Regions from separate parts of the Lysinibacillus sp. F12 genome, predicted to be linked through region 3. Evidence: riboswitches for the same ligand, from Rfam matches in the RefSeq annotation. Region 3 holds a riboswitch; each other region holds the start of a gene.
The links. A riboswitch is a leader RNA that binds a small molecule or an ion and turns the genes downstream of it on or off. The one in region 3 is predicted to bind cobalamin.
Positions count from the first base shown of each region.

Region 1 (5,559 bases), on a different contig from region 3:
TGACTGATCGCGAACTACAGATAATGCTAGAAAAAGTGATGCTCCCAACCGATATATTAGAAGCCCTGCCATCTGAGCTAAGTGGAGGGGAGCGACAACGGGTTAATTTACTAAGGTCGATTTTAGTCGAACCCCAACTATTAGTTTGTGATGAAATTGTTTCGAGTTTAGATCGCTTGATTCAACGAGAAATGATAGATTTATTAATAACTTTAAAAAAAGAAAAAAACATGGCCATTTTATTTATATCGCACGACTTAAAGGCGGTTTCTTATTTGTGTGATCGTATTTATGTCATGAAGTCGGGTAAAATTGTCGATGAGAGCCATAAAGGCGAAGGTGGCTTTGCTTTTACAGACCGATATGCGCAAATGCTGTTTCAAGCCGTAGTATGATTAATCCAAAAACACTTTCCTTATTTGAATGGAAAGTGTTTTTTATTCTTGCAGCAATGATCTAAGTGGGGCAATCAAATCTTCAGAGATGCTATAAATCGTATGGGTATCCTTCACGTTCATCAACGTTCCCTTTTGCCCCATTTCCCCTACCCAAAGATGGAAGCCATATTGGTTTCCATCCATATCCACTACTTGTACATCATATGGAGGGGTAGCCATATTAACAATTCCCTTATTTCTCACAGCAGTAGTAATGACTTCATGGAACATTTCAAGAGACTCTTCATCCTCATATTCTTAGATAAAATCAGTATTCACAGTGTCAAATCCTTCGCCGTTAGAAATGCTGACCTTCGCCATTTTTCCACTGCTAGCTCTTTATCCGTACAGCCTAAAACAACTATAGCTAGGAGGGACATGATAATAAATAGGAATGCTCGCAATGAACCCCCTCCTTACAGAAAAAATAATACCAAAACTTGGAGTCGTAGCCTGGTTCTCTTCATAATATATTAAACAAACAAAAGCTGAAAGGGGATAAAGAATGGGCTTATTTGATGGATTAATCGGCAATGCAAGCGAGGTGAATTTTGAAAAATTACAGGAGGAGGTCAAAGATTTATTAATTCCAAACGAAACCATCAAAAATGCCTATAAAATTATTAGAGACATATTTATTTTTACGAATAAACGATTAATCCTCATTGATAAGCAAGGAGTTACTGGTAAGAAAACGGAATACCATTCGATCCCCTATAAAAATATTATTCATTTTTCAGTAGAAACGGCTGGTACATTTGATTTAGACGCAGAGCTAAAAATATGGGTATCAGGCAGTTCGCTACCTATCCAAAAAAGTTTCAATAAGGCGACCAATATTTATAAAGTGCAAAGTGTTTTAGCGCAGTATGTTTTAGTATCGTAATGATGAAATAAAGCCACCATCATGAATCACATTCAAAGCCCGCATAGATGCGAGGCTTTTTTGGCTGTGCTTAGAAAGGGGGAATAGGGATGGGGAAATTACTATGTGAGGGGTGTATGCTGTCGCCCCGTTCCAATTAGGGAGCAAGCGCACAGAGCTTAGAAATTAGCAAAGAAACGCTGACTGGTTCTACCTTACGCATAACCTTTTATATTGTAAAATAATAGATATATTTCAATAATATTGCTAGAATTCAATGGATGGAACTGTTTTTTGAAGAAGTGTGATTCGTAACATTAGATTGTTGGGGGGTGAGGGAAATGGTTGAAAAAATTGAAATGAATAATAAATCTATCATTTCATTAACGCTTGGTATTCTTTCTATCATCGTACCATTTATTGGATTAGTTCTTGGGATTTTCGGAGTAGTTTTATCAAGAATGGCAACAAAGGAAATTGCTAAAAGAAATGAAAATGGCAGAGGTTTGGCAATTTCTGGTTTAATTTGTAGCGTGATCGGGATTATCATTCAAACCTTTGCAGTATTGTCTATTATCCTTTTTTATTCAATTACTGGTGTTTAGCTTAGTATTTGACCTTAGAAAATACCGTTTTAAGTTGGACGGGAAGAGGAAAAGTGGAAATGGCCATGAGTCAGGATACCAGCCTGTTACGAATACACACCATAAACCTCTTTTTTTGTGTTGAAAATGCATGACCTTCCCAAGCCCCCTGTTTTTAAGATTTTGCTCAAAGCTTTTTTTCTTTTTGAAGAATAATAGTTATACACATTACTATTTGTAAAGATGGTGAAACGATGGAACAGATGCTAAAGGAAATAATGTCTCCAAGTCATCAATATAAAGTTCAAATTATAAAACGGAGAGATGGTCTTTTTACAACAGAAGTATATATGTGGCAAGAAGACTGCGGATATGAATTTTGGAGTCCTATTAAAAAAGGATTGAGTTTGATTGAGACTGAGGAAGTAGCCGTAACAGTAGCCATTGAACAATTAAGACAATACTCTGGTGAAGTTATTACTCTTTAGTTACATCACTCAACGCTGTCAGATGTAGCGAGAATCGTTGAATCGCGTAGTTGTGCGTATAGGTTTGTCTGAGGTGCGTTTATAGGTTGTTTATGTTAGTATTTCAAAATGATGCAAGTGTCTTATCCCGATTTAACTCGCGGTTTTGCGTTAAAAAAATGAGCGTAGGAATCCCCTGCGCTCGTAACTCATTTTATCAAATATTACATAACTAATAACCTAAAATAAAAGTGTCGTAACTCCTTTTTTAAAAGCCGTTAATCATTCGCTAAAATTTATTCTCATGCGAGTATGTACGCCGAAAAATAGATGAAGGTGATACGGATGTTAAAAGAAGATATTCGGTAAAGGACGTATTAGGACAAAACATTAACTAGTGTCGTTGATTTAATATGTGAAAAAGACGACCATTTTGCTGATTCGTTGGAAAAGACCAGAACGTATAGCGGTAAAGAAATTGAAGCTATTCAGTATTATGCTGCGTAGAAAATCCGAGGGGATTTCGAAAGAGATGACCCGCATGAAGCTGAGGAAGTATCATACTATCAAAGTAAATAGGAAGACATGTTGTCAGAATTTCAGAGTTTGTAAGATTAAGTGAAGAAATGGTTTGGAAAATATTGTGATATTTGACTTTAGAAATCCACTACTTTACAATTGATTTTAGTAATCTAATAGGAATGTGGAGTACACCCGATTCCTATGACAATTGAATAGCGTGTAGTAATAGGTGTAAATTGCGTGCAATTTGCTTAAAAGGGAAGTCGGTGTGAATCCGACACTGTCCCGCAACTGTAAATGTGAGCGACTTTTCAGCAACCACTGTCAAATGATGGGAAGGGGAAAAGTGGCGATGACCATGAGTCAGGATACCTGCCTGTTATGAGTACACACCATAAACCTACGAGGAATAGGAGGTGGCATGTTGACAAAACAGAATGCTCTGTTCGTCACAGTACGTCAAACGCCCAAAGTTCATGAAAGGGTTCATTTTCGAACTCCTTCACATTTACTTAGGGTTTGTTTGGCATTGTGTGATGAATCACATTAAAGCGAAGGATTTCCTCAAACATAGAAGGAAGTCCTTTTTGTTTTGAAAATATGTACGCAAAGGGGATGCACATAGGATGAATATTCATGCAACGATAACACAGGAAACGCCTTTTGTAGATATGACCATTTGTAAGCAGCCAAGGACAGAAATTGCTAAAAAAGCGAAAACAAGAATGGTGGTTGAATCACTGATTGATCAATTATTAGCAACGAAGCTGATTCGCAACAACCGCTTTTTTGAGCGAATTTTATATAATAAAGACATTATTTGGATAAGAAATGGTGAGGTAGAAGGCCATCTTTTTGCTCTGGCAACGTTAACGGATCAACTGAAAACGAAGACGAATAGCTTTATGATGTATATGCCGACGAACCCTATTATATATGAGGTGAACGGGGAGCCGTATCACTTAATTACACGCATTGATTCAACACGAGCAAAGCCTAACCTTGATCGCCTTTCACAAGAGCCCAATCCCGTGTTAAGCGCTGCACGTGTCAATGATTTACTATGCTCCATTGTTATACGTTTTTATGAAACTTATATAAATGATTTAATGGAAATTTCTCATCAGGATCAACTAATCGCATTCGCGCAGCAGGAATATAAACAATTTCTGGATGCGGTTCAGGAGTTAAATGGTGATCACTTAAATTGGCATCCACGAGGGAACGGCCATGAGCTATTGTTAACATTAATTGATCAACTACAAATATTAAAAAGTCAGCCTGGTAAAGTTTTAATCGACTTCACTAATACGCAGGGCTATGTGGTGGTTGAACCTGCTTATCAGGTCCATAAGCCCTCAAAGAAAGCTGTCGGTGCGATATGAAAACAAGCCCTCCATGAAGCGGGGGGCTTGTTTTATTTATGCCAGCGTATCATGCTTCATCTGAGGCTATTAGCCTAACACACCGTCCTTGCAAATACTTTACTTGACTTATCCCTGAAAGTGCATGGCTGCTTGAGCCTCTTGCCAAGGGACAGTATAGCCTTTGCCTTTAGCGCAAAAAATGCTGGAAGAACTGTATTCAGGGTCCGCATTTTTATCATAGCCTATCTGGGCTATTACTTCTTCTGCATTATGACACACATCATAGCCATCAAATTGGAGGGTAAGTGAGCCTTTCCCATTGGTATAGGCAGCAAAGATTGTGCTATAGCTCATAAAGGTTGCTACAGGTGCACGTCCTGTCAAAACAACGTCAGTTTCGGTGAGGTCTGGGTCGTCGAATGTGCCGGCAGCCTGTTGAATGTCAGTCATCATACGGCCAATAAAATCATTGGAAGCTTTCATTTTAAAGCGATAATATGGCTCAAGCAGGATGTTCTGTGCTTGTTCTAGTCCTTGACGTAGTGCTCGGAAAGTAGCTTCTCGGAAATCACCACCAGAGGTATGCTCATTGTGACCACGCCCCGTTAATAGCGTAAAATGAATATCTGTGACGGCGTAGCCTGTGAGTAAGCCGTGATGATCACGCTCAAACAAGTGCTTCTCAACGAGACGCTGGTTGCCCACTGATAAATCATCGGCATGACAGGCATTACTAAAGGTAATTCCTGCTCCGCGTTCATTAGGCTCCATTAATAAATGAACCTCTGCATAATGCTTGAGTGGCTCAAAATGACCGTAGCCTGTAACGGTTGTCCCAATTGTCTCCATATATAATATTTGCGGCTCTCCAAAAGAAATGTGTAATGCAAAACGTTTCAATAACACGTCAATCAGGACTTCTAACTGAATGACACCCATTATGTGCACATGGATTTCCTGAAATTTTTCCTGCCACACGACACGCAATGACGGCTCCTCGGCCTCTAGTAAACGGAAAATCCTTAATACTTCTTTTATATGTTGCTCACCCTCATATTGAACTTTTGCCTGTAATGTAGGGACAAGCTCATAGGGCAGTGATAGCAATTTACTGCCAATTCGATCCCCAATATTTGCCTGACTGAGCCCTTTAACAGCGAAGATTTCACCAGCCTCAACTTGCTGAACAGTTTCAAATCGACTGCCGTTATATAGGCGAATTTCTGTTACTTTTTCTGTGATATCTCCAAATGTAAATTCATCCCGAACATGTAACTTGCCTGTAAGGGCCTTGATGAACGTTAAACGTTGATGTCC
Region 1 covers NZ_JBYMLP010000001.1:9,134-14,692, reverse strand. Annotated here, with positions in the region: gene AC3CH7_RS00080 (ABC transporter ATP-binding protein) at 1-395, shown strand, start outside; gene AC3CH7_RS00075 (YhfM domain-containing protein) at 438-668, opposite strand; gene AC3CH7_RS00070 (hypothetical protein) at 713-841, opposite strand; gene AC3CH7_RS00065 (PH domain-containing protein) at 943-1,323, shown strand; gene AC3CH7_RS00060 (DUF4190 domain-containing protein) at 1,644-1,907, shown strand; gene AC3CH7_RS00055 (hypothetical protein) at 2,141-2,374, shown strand; cobalamin riboswitch at 3,086-3,269, shown strand; gene AC3CH7_RS00050 (hypothetical protein) at 3,502-4,260, shown strand; gene AC3CH7_RS00045 (GTP-binding protein) at 4,369-5,559, opposite strand, start outside.
Region 1: another riboswitch for cobalamin. It lies ahead of AC3CH7_RS00050 (hypothetical protein); the one in region 3 lies ahead of AC3CH7_RS16115 (hypothetical protein).

Region 2 (5,559 bases), on a different contig from region 3:
ATCAACTTGCAAGATACGTTCTTGAACCAACTACGTAAAAACAGTGTTTTTGTAACTGTATTTCTATTAAACGGATTTCAGTTAAAAGGGACTGTGAAATCATATGATAATTTTACAGTTCTATTATTGGATGCTGATAATAAGCAGCACCTGATTTACAAGCACGCTATTTCTACATTCGTTCCAGCAAAACCAATAGAATTTTTAGAGACAGAAGCATAAAAAGATTGTTAAACAGTTAGTGTACTCCACACTGGCTGTTTTTTTTGCTTCAGGCTATAATGATAAAGGAAATAGATATTTGGAGGACGAGTTTGATGAAATCAATGGAAACAACACAATTATTAGAACTATTAGATGCAAATGAAGACCTATATATTATTGATGTTCGTGAAGAGGATGAAGTAGCACACGGCATGATTCCTGGCGCTCAGCATATCGCTCTTGGGACAATCCCAGAACGTCTAGAGGAATTAGATGAAACAAAGCCATATATTATCGTTTGTAAGGCTGGTGGCCGTTCAGCTAATGCTTGTTCTTATTTAGAAGCACAAGGATTTGATGTGACAAACCTAGAAGGTGGCATGTTAGCTTACGATGGCGAATTAGAATTTAAATAATGACATAATGAAAAAAGAAAGAGTGTATACTCTTTCTTTTTTCATGTGCTTATTTTTGGAGTGAGTCCATGATGAGGCTAAAGTTTTTTTCAAAGTTCATGTACGGGTTCACATTTTTTTGCCCCCGAACCTTTGAAGCATAACTGGCAAAATTTAAACCAGCACCGTATATTTGTAAAGCGCCATTCGCCAGGTCTCCCTTTTTTAGAAGCTCAATGCCATCCTGTAAGAAATTTTCACTCTCATCGAAGTGACATTCCGCCATGTATTTATCTCCACTATAATATAATTTCAAATTTTCTATAATGACATACGCCGTTCCTTCACTGATGAAAGCATCAACATTCATTAATAACTGATTAATCGGTTTTACTAACTGCGCATATTGACTATCATAGTTTTCACAAGTCTCTGCAATAGCGTTTCTTAATTCTCTTGCGTGCACTCTAACTCCTCCTTAAAGAAAATTTTATCCTTACCTAATGAAGTAATTAGTGATTCATTTTCCCTTTATCTATAAAACATACTCTTTAATTTTCTGAAATATGTTACAATTATATCGGTGAAGGAGGGATTTGTATGTTTCGTTCAATAGCACCCCCAACAATGTCTTTACAGTAGAATCTACTGGTAAGGCATACAATAACAGTTTGCTCATTTTCAATAGATTCTACTGTGTAGGTTAATACTTATACGTAGAAAGTAGGAATTGTAATGAGCGGAAAATTAGCGTTTGTATTATCCATGATTATTTTTGGCGCAGTTGGTGTTTTTGCCAAGTATATACCTTTATCTTCAAGTGAAATCGCTTTTTGGATGAGCTTAATTGGTGCTTGTTTTTTGATAGTGATTTTTATTTATAAAAAGGAAAGCTTTACGAAAAGAAGTATTCTCAAAAATAAGTGGAAATTAGTACTTTCTAGTGTTGCCTTATGTGGGAATTGGATTTTTTTATTTCAGGCTTATAAAGAAACAACAATTGCTAATGCTGCACTTAGTTATTATGTTGCACCAGTACTCGTTATCTGTTTATCTCCAATTATCTTAAAGGAGAAGCTAGTTGGCAGAAAAATGATGTATGTCTGTGTAGCCCTTATCGGACTTTATTTGATTGTCCAAAGTCAAGGCACTGGGGACAGTAAACAATTTATTGGCATTGTCTACGGTCTTATCGCCGCATGCTTTTACACAGCTCTAACATTTACAAATAAATGTATAGGTAACATAAAAGAACCGGGAAATACATTAATTCAACTAGCTTTAGCAGCATTTTTCCTTTGTTTTTATATACTTGGGACAACAGGATTTCAGGTCATGACAATCAGTTTTAAGTCAGTCTTACTATTAATAGTATTAGGTATTGTCCATGCAGGAGTTGGATTTTTATTGTTCTTTTGGGGCATGTCAAAGCTGAAAGGGCAAAGTATAGCCATCCTTAGCTATATAGATCCACTGACATCATTAGTCATTTCAACGATGTTTATTGGAGAAAAAATGACGCTACTACAACTAATAGGAGCGATACTATTATTAGGGTCAACATTGCTAAGTGAGCTAGAAAAAAATAGGTAGCCGAAGAAATGATACAAGTAACGCATTCAAATATTGACAGAAAAAATACTCTGTCGTAGATTAAAAGTAGTTTAATATAAGCATTAGGTGCCCATTAAGGGAGAATAGGGAATAAAGTGAAAAACTTTAGCGGACCCGCCACTGTAAAAGGGAGTTTAATAGTGAAGACCACTAGCTCATTGCTGGGAAGGTACTATGAAATGTTGAACTTAAGCCAGGAGACCTGCCTATTTGCTTTAAGAATATAGATGATGGAAAAGTCTGTAGTTTATTTGTCATGACAATAAACTACAGGCTTTTATTTTGTCTTCATGAAGAACGAGAGGAGAAATGACAATGCAATTATTACATGACACGATTCAAAACATTCAAGGCGCTGATAAAAATAGTAGGGAGCAAGCAAGAAAACGAATAGATATTCTTTGTAAGCCTCCAGGAAGCTTAGGGAAATTGGAGTCCATTGCTGTGCAACTATCTGGAATTACAGGCCAGTTATATCCGATGATTGATAAAAAGGTGATGATTGTCTGTGCAGCAGATCATGGAGTTTGTGAAGAAGGCGTGACGCTGAATCCTCAAGAGGTTACTTTATTTCAAACATTGAATTTTCCGAAGGGAGGTACAGGTGTTTGTGCAATTGCAAGTGTGACCAATACCAAAGTTGTAACGGTAGATGTTGGAGTTAAGGAGGATATCCCTCTCAATGCGGACGTAATCATCCAAAAGGTGAAATATGGAACAGGTAATATAGCACAGGGCCCTGCTATGTCTAGAGAGGAGGCTATTCAATCCATAGAAGTGGGGATTCGTGTGGCAACAGACGAAATTACAAAAGGGGCCAACCTACTTGGAACAGGTGAGATGGGCATTGGTAATACAACGCCGAGCACAGCAATCTTAGCTGTTTTGACTGGCTATGACCCTATTCAAATAACCGGGTTTGGAGCAGGTGTTGGTCAAGGAGGAATTGCTCATAAAGCAGCGGTCATTGAAAAAGCAATTATGCTTAACCAACCAAATCCTAACGATATCATTGATGTACTAGCTAAAGTTGGAGGGCTAGAGATTGGGGCTATGGCTGGTATTATACTTGCTGCCGCAAGTCACCGAAAACCTGTTGTGATTGATGGTTTTATTTCGACTATTGCTGCGCTTATAGCTTATCAAATTGAACCGAAAGTAAAGGACTTTATCATAGCTTCTCATGCTTCGGAGGAACCCGGAGCTAAAATAGCCGCTGAATTGTTGGGAGTGGAACCGATGCTGCATATGAATATGCGGTTAGGAGAAGGTTCAGGTGCAGCCCTAGCCTTTCCTCTATTAGATGCTGCTTGCTCAATGATGAAAAATATGGTGACGCTGGAAGAAGCAACGAATCTTTTGGCTAAATAGTTACTGAAAAACAAATAAGCGCAAATAGTTAAAGAGCTATTTGCGCTTATTCGTTTTTTTTTATCAATGATAGACTCTATGCCCGATTCAACCTTCGCAAAGGTAAACGCCATTTCATCATATAGGAAAGAATACGTAATGCTGTAATTACCGCAAATAAAATATAAAGGAAGATATCTCCTGTAAAAACTTCAAATCCAATAACAAGCCCTGCGAGAGCAGCCCACACACCATAGACTTCGTCACGAAGTACAAGTGGTTTTCGTCTAGCTAATAAATCACGCACGATACCACCACCCGACCCTGTTAAGACCGCAGCTACGATGACAGCACTAATCGGCATATCCAGCTTTACGGCGTAGAGTGCGCCTTGAATAGCAAATGCTGATAAACCAATCGCATCTGTAAAATTACCCCAACGATGCCAATGTTGAATCAAATGATGTGGAAAAATAAAAAATATGGTAATTGCAGCAAGCGCAATTTGAAACATCATATCCTGTCCCCATAATGTCGTGACAGGTAGACCGATAAGTAAATTTCGAATAGCCCCTCCACCAAAAGCAGTGACAATACCGAGTATATAAACACCGAATAAATCGTATTCCTCTTCCATTGCAATAATTGCCCCAGAAATAGCAAAGGCAATTGTACCGATCATACTAAAAACTTCCCAAGCCATCCCTTTCACCCCTTCTATCAATAAATGAACCTCATTCCTAAAGTTGAAAGATCCTGTAAGTAACAAAATCTATGAATTTAATAGCCAAAATTAAACATTAAATACGCTTCTTGAAATAAGTCCGCACATTAGCTTAGCGTAAATTTCACTCAGAAACAATAGGCAAGTTTTACAGGGACCTATACAAATTGATAAGATGTTAATGAAATAAAGAAAAACATCTGTCATAAGCGTTCATTACAAGTAGACAATCAGGGAATCCTAGGATAATCGAGGTCCATTTAGATATAGAATAAAGTTTACGGAATAATATGCATGACAATTGTGAAATGGAGAAGAAAAGAATGACGTTTACATCTAATTTATCAGCATCGACGCTATCTTTAGCGGCAACAATAGAAGAAAGAGTGAGACCTTTTCATGCTAGGGTGGAGGAGATGGCGTTTTATAACCAACAAAAAGTGCTAGCGGCATTTCGTAAGCATCAAGTGAGTGATTATCATTTACACCCATCCAATGGCTATGGCTATGACGATGAGGGACGCGATAATTTAGAGCGTGTCTATGCTGAGGTGTTTGGAGCAGAGTCCGCCATTGTTCGACCGCAAATTATTTCAGGCACACATGCAATTACGCTTAGTTTATTCGGTGTGCTGCGTCCTGGTGATGAGTTGCTCTATATTTCTGGACAGCCATATGATACGTTACAATCCATTGTTGATGGTGGTGACAAAGATACAGGTTCCTTGAAAGATTATCAAATCGGTTATTCACATGTTGAGTTACTGGATAATCAAACCATTGATTGGGAAGGAGTGGAAGCGGCCATAACGGCAAAAACGAAAGTGATTGCCATTCAACGATCAAAGGGCTATGCAACGCGACCATCCTTTTCTATAGCAGAGATTGCTGATATGTGTGCAAAGATTCGTGAGCTAGCTCCACAGGCCATTATTTTTGTTGATAATTGCTATGGTGAATTTGTAGAAAAGCAAGAGCCTACAGAGATTGGTGCTGATTTAATGGCGGGCTCTCTCATTAAAAATCCAGGTGGAGGATTAGCGAAAATTGGAGGTTATATCGCAGGCCGAGCAGATTTAGTGGAGAAATGTGCGTACCGGATGACTTCACCTGGAATCGGGGCAGAAGCAGGAGCTACATTAAATACATTGGGTGATTTTTATCAAGGGTTTTTCCTAGCTCCACATGTTGTATCACAAGCATTAAAGGGCGCCATTTTTACGGCAGCTATGCTGGAGGAAATAGGGATGAATACATCTCCAAGTTACCAGG
Region 2 covers NZ_JBYMLP010000001.1:873,644-879,202, reverse strand. Annotated here, with positions in the region: gene hfq (RNA chaperone Hfq) at 1-222, shown strand, start outside; gene AC3CH7_RS04540 (rhodanese-like domain-containing protein) at 318-620, shown strand; gene AC3CH7_RS04535 (hypothetical protein) at 670-1,065, opposite strand; gene AC3CH7_RS04530 (DMT family transporter) at 1,335-2,192, shown strand; cobalamin riboswitch at 2,261-2,437, shown strand; gene cobT (nicotinate-nucleotide--dimethylbenzimidazole phosphoribosyltransferase) at 2,529-3,584, shown strand; gene AC3CH7_RS04520 (trimeric intracellular cation channel family protein) at 3,661-4,266, opposite strand; gene AC3CH7_RS04515 (methionine gamma-lyase family protein) at 4,611-5,559, shown strand, end outside.
Region 2: another riboswitch for cobalamin. It lies ahead of cobT (nicotinate-nucleotide--dimethylbenzimidazole phosphoribosyltransferase); the one in region 3 lies ahead of AC3CH7_RS16115 (hypothetical protein).

Region 3 (5,559 bases):
AAAAACACTTTCCTTATTTGAATGGAAAGTGTTTTTTATTCTTGCAGCAATGATCTAAGTGGGGCAATCAAATCTTCAGAGATGCTATAAATCGTATGGGTATCCTTCACGTTCATCAACGTTCCCTTTTGCCCCATTTCCCCTACCCAAAGATGGAAGCCATATTGGTTTCCATCCATATCCACTACTTGTACATCATATGGAGGGGTAGCCATATTAACAATTCCCTTATTTCTCACAGCAGTAGTAATGACTTCATGGAACATTTCAAGAGACTCTTCATCCTCATATTCTTAGATAAAATCAGTATTCACAGTGTCAAATCCTTCGCCGTTAGAAATGCTGACCTTCGCCATTTTTCCACTGCTAGCTCTTTATCCGTACAGCCTAAAACAACTATAGCTAGGAGGGACATGATAATAAATAGGAATGCTCGCAATGAACCCCCTCCTTACAGAAAAAATAATACCAAAACTTGGAGTCGTAGCCTGGTTCTCTTCATAATATATTAAACAAACAAAAGCTGAAAGGGGATAAAGAATGGGCTTATTTGATGGATTAATCGGCAATGCAAGCGAGGTGAATTTTGAAAAATTACAGGAGGAGGTCAAAGATTTATTAATTCCAAACGAAACCATCAAAAATGCCTATAAAATTATTAGAGACATATTTATTTTTACGAATAAACGATTAATCCTCATTGATAAGCAAGGAGTTACTGGTAAGAAAACGGAATACCATTCGATCCCCTATAAAAATATTATTCATTTTTCAGTAGAAACGGCTGGTACATTTGATTTAGACGCAGAGCTAAAAATATGGGTATCAGGCAGTTCGCTACCTATCCAAAAAAGTTTCAATAAGGCGACCAATATTTATAAAGTGCAAAGTGTTTTAGCGCAGTATGTTTTAGTATCGTAATGATGAAATAAAGCCACCATCATGAATCACATTCAAAGCCCGCATAGATGCGAGGCTTTTTTGGCTGTGCTTAGAAAGGGGGAATAGGGATGGGGAAATTACTATGTGAGGGGTGTATGCTGTCGCCCCGTTCCAATTAGGGAGCAAGCGCACAGAGCTTAGAAATTAGCAAAGAAACGCTGACTGGTTCTACCTTACGCATAACCTTTTATATTGTAAAATAATAGATATATTTCAATAATATTGCTAGAATTCAATGGATGGAACTGTTTTTTGAAGAAGTGTGATTCGTAACATTAGATTGTTGGGGGGTGAGGGAAATGGTTGAAAAAATTGAAATGAATAATAAATCTATCATTTCATTAACGCTTGGTATTCTTTCTATCATCGTACCATTTATTGGATTAGTTCTTGGGATTTTCGGAGTAGTTTTATCAAGAATGGCAACAAAGGAAATTGCTAAAAGAAATGAAAATGGCAGAGGTTTGGCAATTTCTGGTTTAATTTGTAGCGTGATCGGGATTATCATTCAAACCTTTGCAGTATTGTCTATTATCCTTTTTTATTCAATTACTGGTGTTTAGCTTAGTATTTGACCTTAGAAAATACCGTTTTAAGTTGGACGGGAAGAGGAAAAGTGGAAATGGCCATGAGTCAGGATACCAGCCTGTTACGAATACACACCATAAACCTCTTTTTTTGTGTTGAAAATGCATGACCTTCCCAAGCCCCCTGTTTTTAAGATTTTGCTCAAAGCTTTTTTTCTTTTTGAAGAATAATAGTTATACACATTACTATTTGTAAAGATGGTGAAACGATGGAACAGATGCTAAAGGAAATAATGTCTCCAAGTCATCAATATAAAGTTCAAATTATAAAACGGAGAGATGGTCTTTTTACAACAGAAGTATATATGTGGCAAGAAGACTGCGGATATGAATTTTGGAGTCCTATTAAAAAAGGATTGAGTTTGATTGAGACTGAGGAAGTAGCCGTAACAGTAGCCATTGAACAATTAAGACAATACTCTGGTGAAGTTATTACTCTTTAGTTACATCACTCAACGCTGTCAGATGTAGCGAGAATCGTTGAATCGCGTAGTTGTGCGTATAGGTTTGTCTGAGGTGCGTTTATAGGTTGTTTATGTTAGTATTTCAAAATGATGCAAGTGTCTTATCCCGATTTAACTCGCGGTTTTGCGTTAAAAAAATGAGCGTAGGAATCCCCTGCGCTCGTAACTCATTTTATCAAATATTACATAACTAATAACCTAAAATAAAAGTGTCGTAACTCCTTTTTTAAAAGCCGTTAATCATTCGCTAAAATTTATTCTCATGCGAGTATGTACGCCGAAAAATAGATGAAGGTGATACGGATGTTAAAAGAAGATATTCGGTAAAGGACGTATTAGGACAAAACATTAACTAGTGTCGTTGATTTAATATGTGAAAAAGACGACCATTTTGCTGATTCGTTGGAAAAGACCAGAACGTATAGCGGTAAAGAAATTGAAGCTATTCAGTATTATGCTGCGTAGAAAATCCGAGGGGATTTCGAAAGAGATGACCCGCATGAAGCTGAGGAAGTATCATACTATCAAAGTAAATAGGAAGACATGTTGTCAGAATTTCAGAGTTTGTAAGATTAAGTGAAGAAATGGTTTGGAAAATATTGTGATATTTGACTTTAGAAATCCACTACTTTACAATTGATTTTAGTAATCTAATAGGAATGTGGAGTACACCCGATTCCTATGACAATTGAATAGCGTGTAGTAATAGGTGTAAATTGCGTGCAATTTGCTTAAAAGGGAAGTCGGTGTGAATCCGACACTGTCCCGCAACTGTAAATGTGAGCGACTTTTCAGCAACCACTGTCAAATGATGGGAAGGGGAAAAGTGGCGATGACCATGAGTCAGGATACCTGCCTGTTATGAGTACACACCATAAACCTACGAGGAATAGGAGGTGGCATGTTGACAAAACAGAATGCTCTGTTCGTCACAGTACGTCAAACGCCCAAAGTTCATGAAAGGGTTCATTTTCGAACTCCTTCACATTTACTTAGGGTTTGTTTGGCATTGTGTGATGAATCACATTAAAGCGAAGGATTTCCTCAAACATAGAAGGAAGTCCTTTTTGTTTTGAAAATATGTACGCAAAGGGGATGCACATAGGATGAATATTCATGCAACGATAACACAGGAAACGCCTTTTGTAGATATGACCATTTGTAAGCAGCCAAGGACAGAAATTGCTAAAAAAGCGAAAACAAGAATGGTGGTTGAATCACTGATTGATCAATTATTAGCAACGAAGCTGATTCGCAACAACCGCTTTTTTGAGCGAATTTTATATAATAAAGACATTATTTGGATAAGAAATGGTGAGGTAGAAGGCCATCTTTTTGCTCTGGCAACGTTAACGGATCAACTGAAAACGAAGACGAATAGCTTTATGATGTATATGCCGACGAACCCTATTATATATGAGGTGAACGGGGAGCCGTATCACTTAATTACACGCATTGATTCAACACGAGCAAAGCCTAACCTTGATCGCCTTTCACAAGAGCCCAATCCCGTGTTAAGCGCTGCACGTGTCAATGATTTACTATGCTCCATTGTTATACGTTTTTATGAAACTTATATAAATGATTTAATGGAAATTTCTCATCAGGATCAACTAATCGCATTCGCGCAGCAGGAATATAAACAATTTCTGGATGCGGTTCAGGAGTTAAATGGTGATCACTTAAATTGGCATCCACGAGGGAACGGCCATGAGCTATTGTTAACATTAATTGATCAACTACAAATATTAAAAAGTCAGCCTGGTAAAGTTTTAATCGACTTCACTAATACGCAGGGCTATGTGGTGGTTGAACCTGCTTATCAGGTCCATAAGCCCTCAAAGAAAGCTGTCGGTGCGATATGAAAACAAGCCCTCCATGAAGCGGGGGGCTTGTTTTATTTATGCCAGCGTATCATGCTTCATCTGAGGCTATTAGCCTAACACACCGTCCTTGCAAATACTTTACTTGACTTATCCCTGAAAGTGCATGGCTGCTTGAGCCTCTTGCCAAGGGACAGTATAGCCTTTGCCTTTAGCGCAAAAAATGCTGGAAGAACTGTATTCAGGGTCCGCATTTTTATCATAGCCTATCTGGGCTATTACTTCTTCTGCATTATGACACACATCATAGCCATCAAATTGGAGGGTAAGTGAGCCTTTCCCATTGGTATAGGCAGCAAAGATTGTGCTATAGCTCATAAAGGTTGCTACAGGTGCACGTCCTGTCAAAACAACGTCAGTTTCGGTGAGGTCTGGGTCGTCGAATGTGCCGGCAGCCTGTTGAATGTCAGTCATCATACGGCCAATAAAATCATTGGAAGCTTTCATTTTAAAGCGATAATATGGCTCAAGCAGGATGTTCTGTGCTTGTTCTAGTCCTTGACGTAGTGCTCGGAAAGTAGCTTCTCGGAAATCACCACCAGAGGTATGCTCATTGTGACCACGCCCCGTTAATAGCGTAAAATGAATATCTGTGACGGCGTAGCCTGTGAGTAAGCCGTGATGATCACGCTCAAACAAGTGCTTCTCAACGAGACGCTGGTTGCCCACTGATAAATCATCGGCATGACAGGCATTACTAAAGGTAATTCCTGCTCCGCGTTCATTAGGCTCCATTAATAAATGAACCTCTGCATAATGCTTGAGTGGCTCAAAATGACCGTAGCCTGTAACGGTTGTCCCAATTGTCTCCATATATAATATTTGCGGCTCTCCAAAAGAAATGTGTAATGCAAAACGTTTCAATAACACGTCAATCAGGACTTCTAACTGAATGACACCCATTATGTGCACATGGATTTCCTGAAATTTTTCCTGCCACACGACACGCAATGACGGCTCCTCGGCCTCTAGTAAACGGAAAATCCTTAATACTTCTTTTATATGTTGCTCACCCTCATATTGAACTTTTGCCTGTAATGTAGGGACAAGCTCATAGGGCAGTGATAGCAATTTACTGCCAATTCGATCCCCAATATTTGCCTGACTGAGCCCTTTAACAGCGAAGATTTCACCAGCCTCAACTTGCTGAACAGTTTCAAATCGACTGCCGTTATATAGGCGAATTTCTGTTACTTTTTCTGTGATATCTCCAAATGTAAATTCATCCCGAACATGTAACTTGCCTGTAAGGGCCTTGATGAACGTTAAACGTTGATGTCCATCATGGCGTATTTTAAAGACCTCTCCTTGAAAAGGTGCTTCTGGCTCGAAGTGAGTACCCGTTAGGAATGGAAGTTGAGCAATAAATTCCTCAATGCCTTCATCCTTCAACGCAGAACCTATAAAACAAGGAAAGGCATCCTCATTTTTAATCATCGTTTGTAGTCTAGTCATGCATTGGCGATGTTCCAATGTTTCATTCAAAAAGTTATCTAGCAGTTCTTCATCACGCTCTGCCAGCAATTCCATAATCGTGCTTGAAACATAGTTTTCCTGCAGTGGTTCATCTATGAGGATTACATGTTCTGAGAAATCCTTATGCAGCTGAGTCATAACAGCTCTCACATCTGCTCCGTCACGATCTATTTTATTAATAAAAAAGAATGTAGGGACATGATAGTT
Region 3 covers NZ_JBYMLP010000003.1:422,061-427,619, forward strand. Annotated here, with positions in the region: gene AC3CH7_RS16090 (YhfM domain-containing protein) at 36-266, opposite strand; gene AC3CH7_RS16095 (hypothetical protein) at 311-439, opposite strand; gene AC3CH7_RS16100 (PH domain-containing protein) at 541-921, shown strand; gene AC3CH7_RS16105 (DUF4190 domain-containing protein) at 1,242-1,505, shown strand; gene AC3CH7_RS16110 (hypothetical protein) at 1,739-1,972, shown strand; cobalamin riboswitch at 2,684-2,867, shown strand; gene AC3CH7_RS16115 (hypothetical protein) at 3,100-3,858, shown strand; gene AC3CH7_RS16120 (GTP-binding protein) at 3,967-5,559, opposite strand, start outside.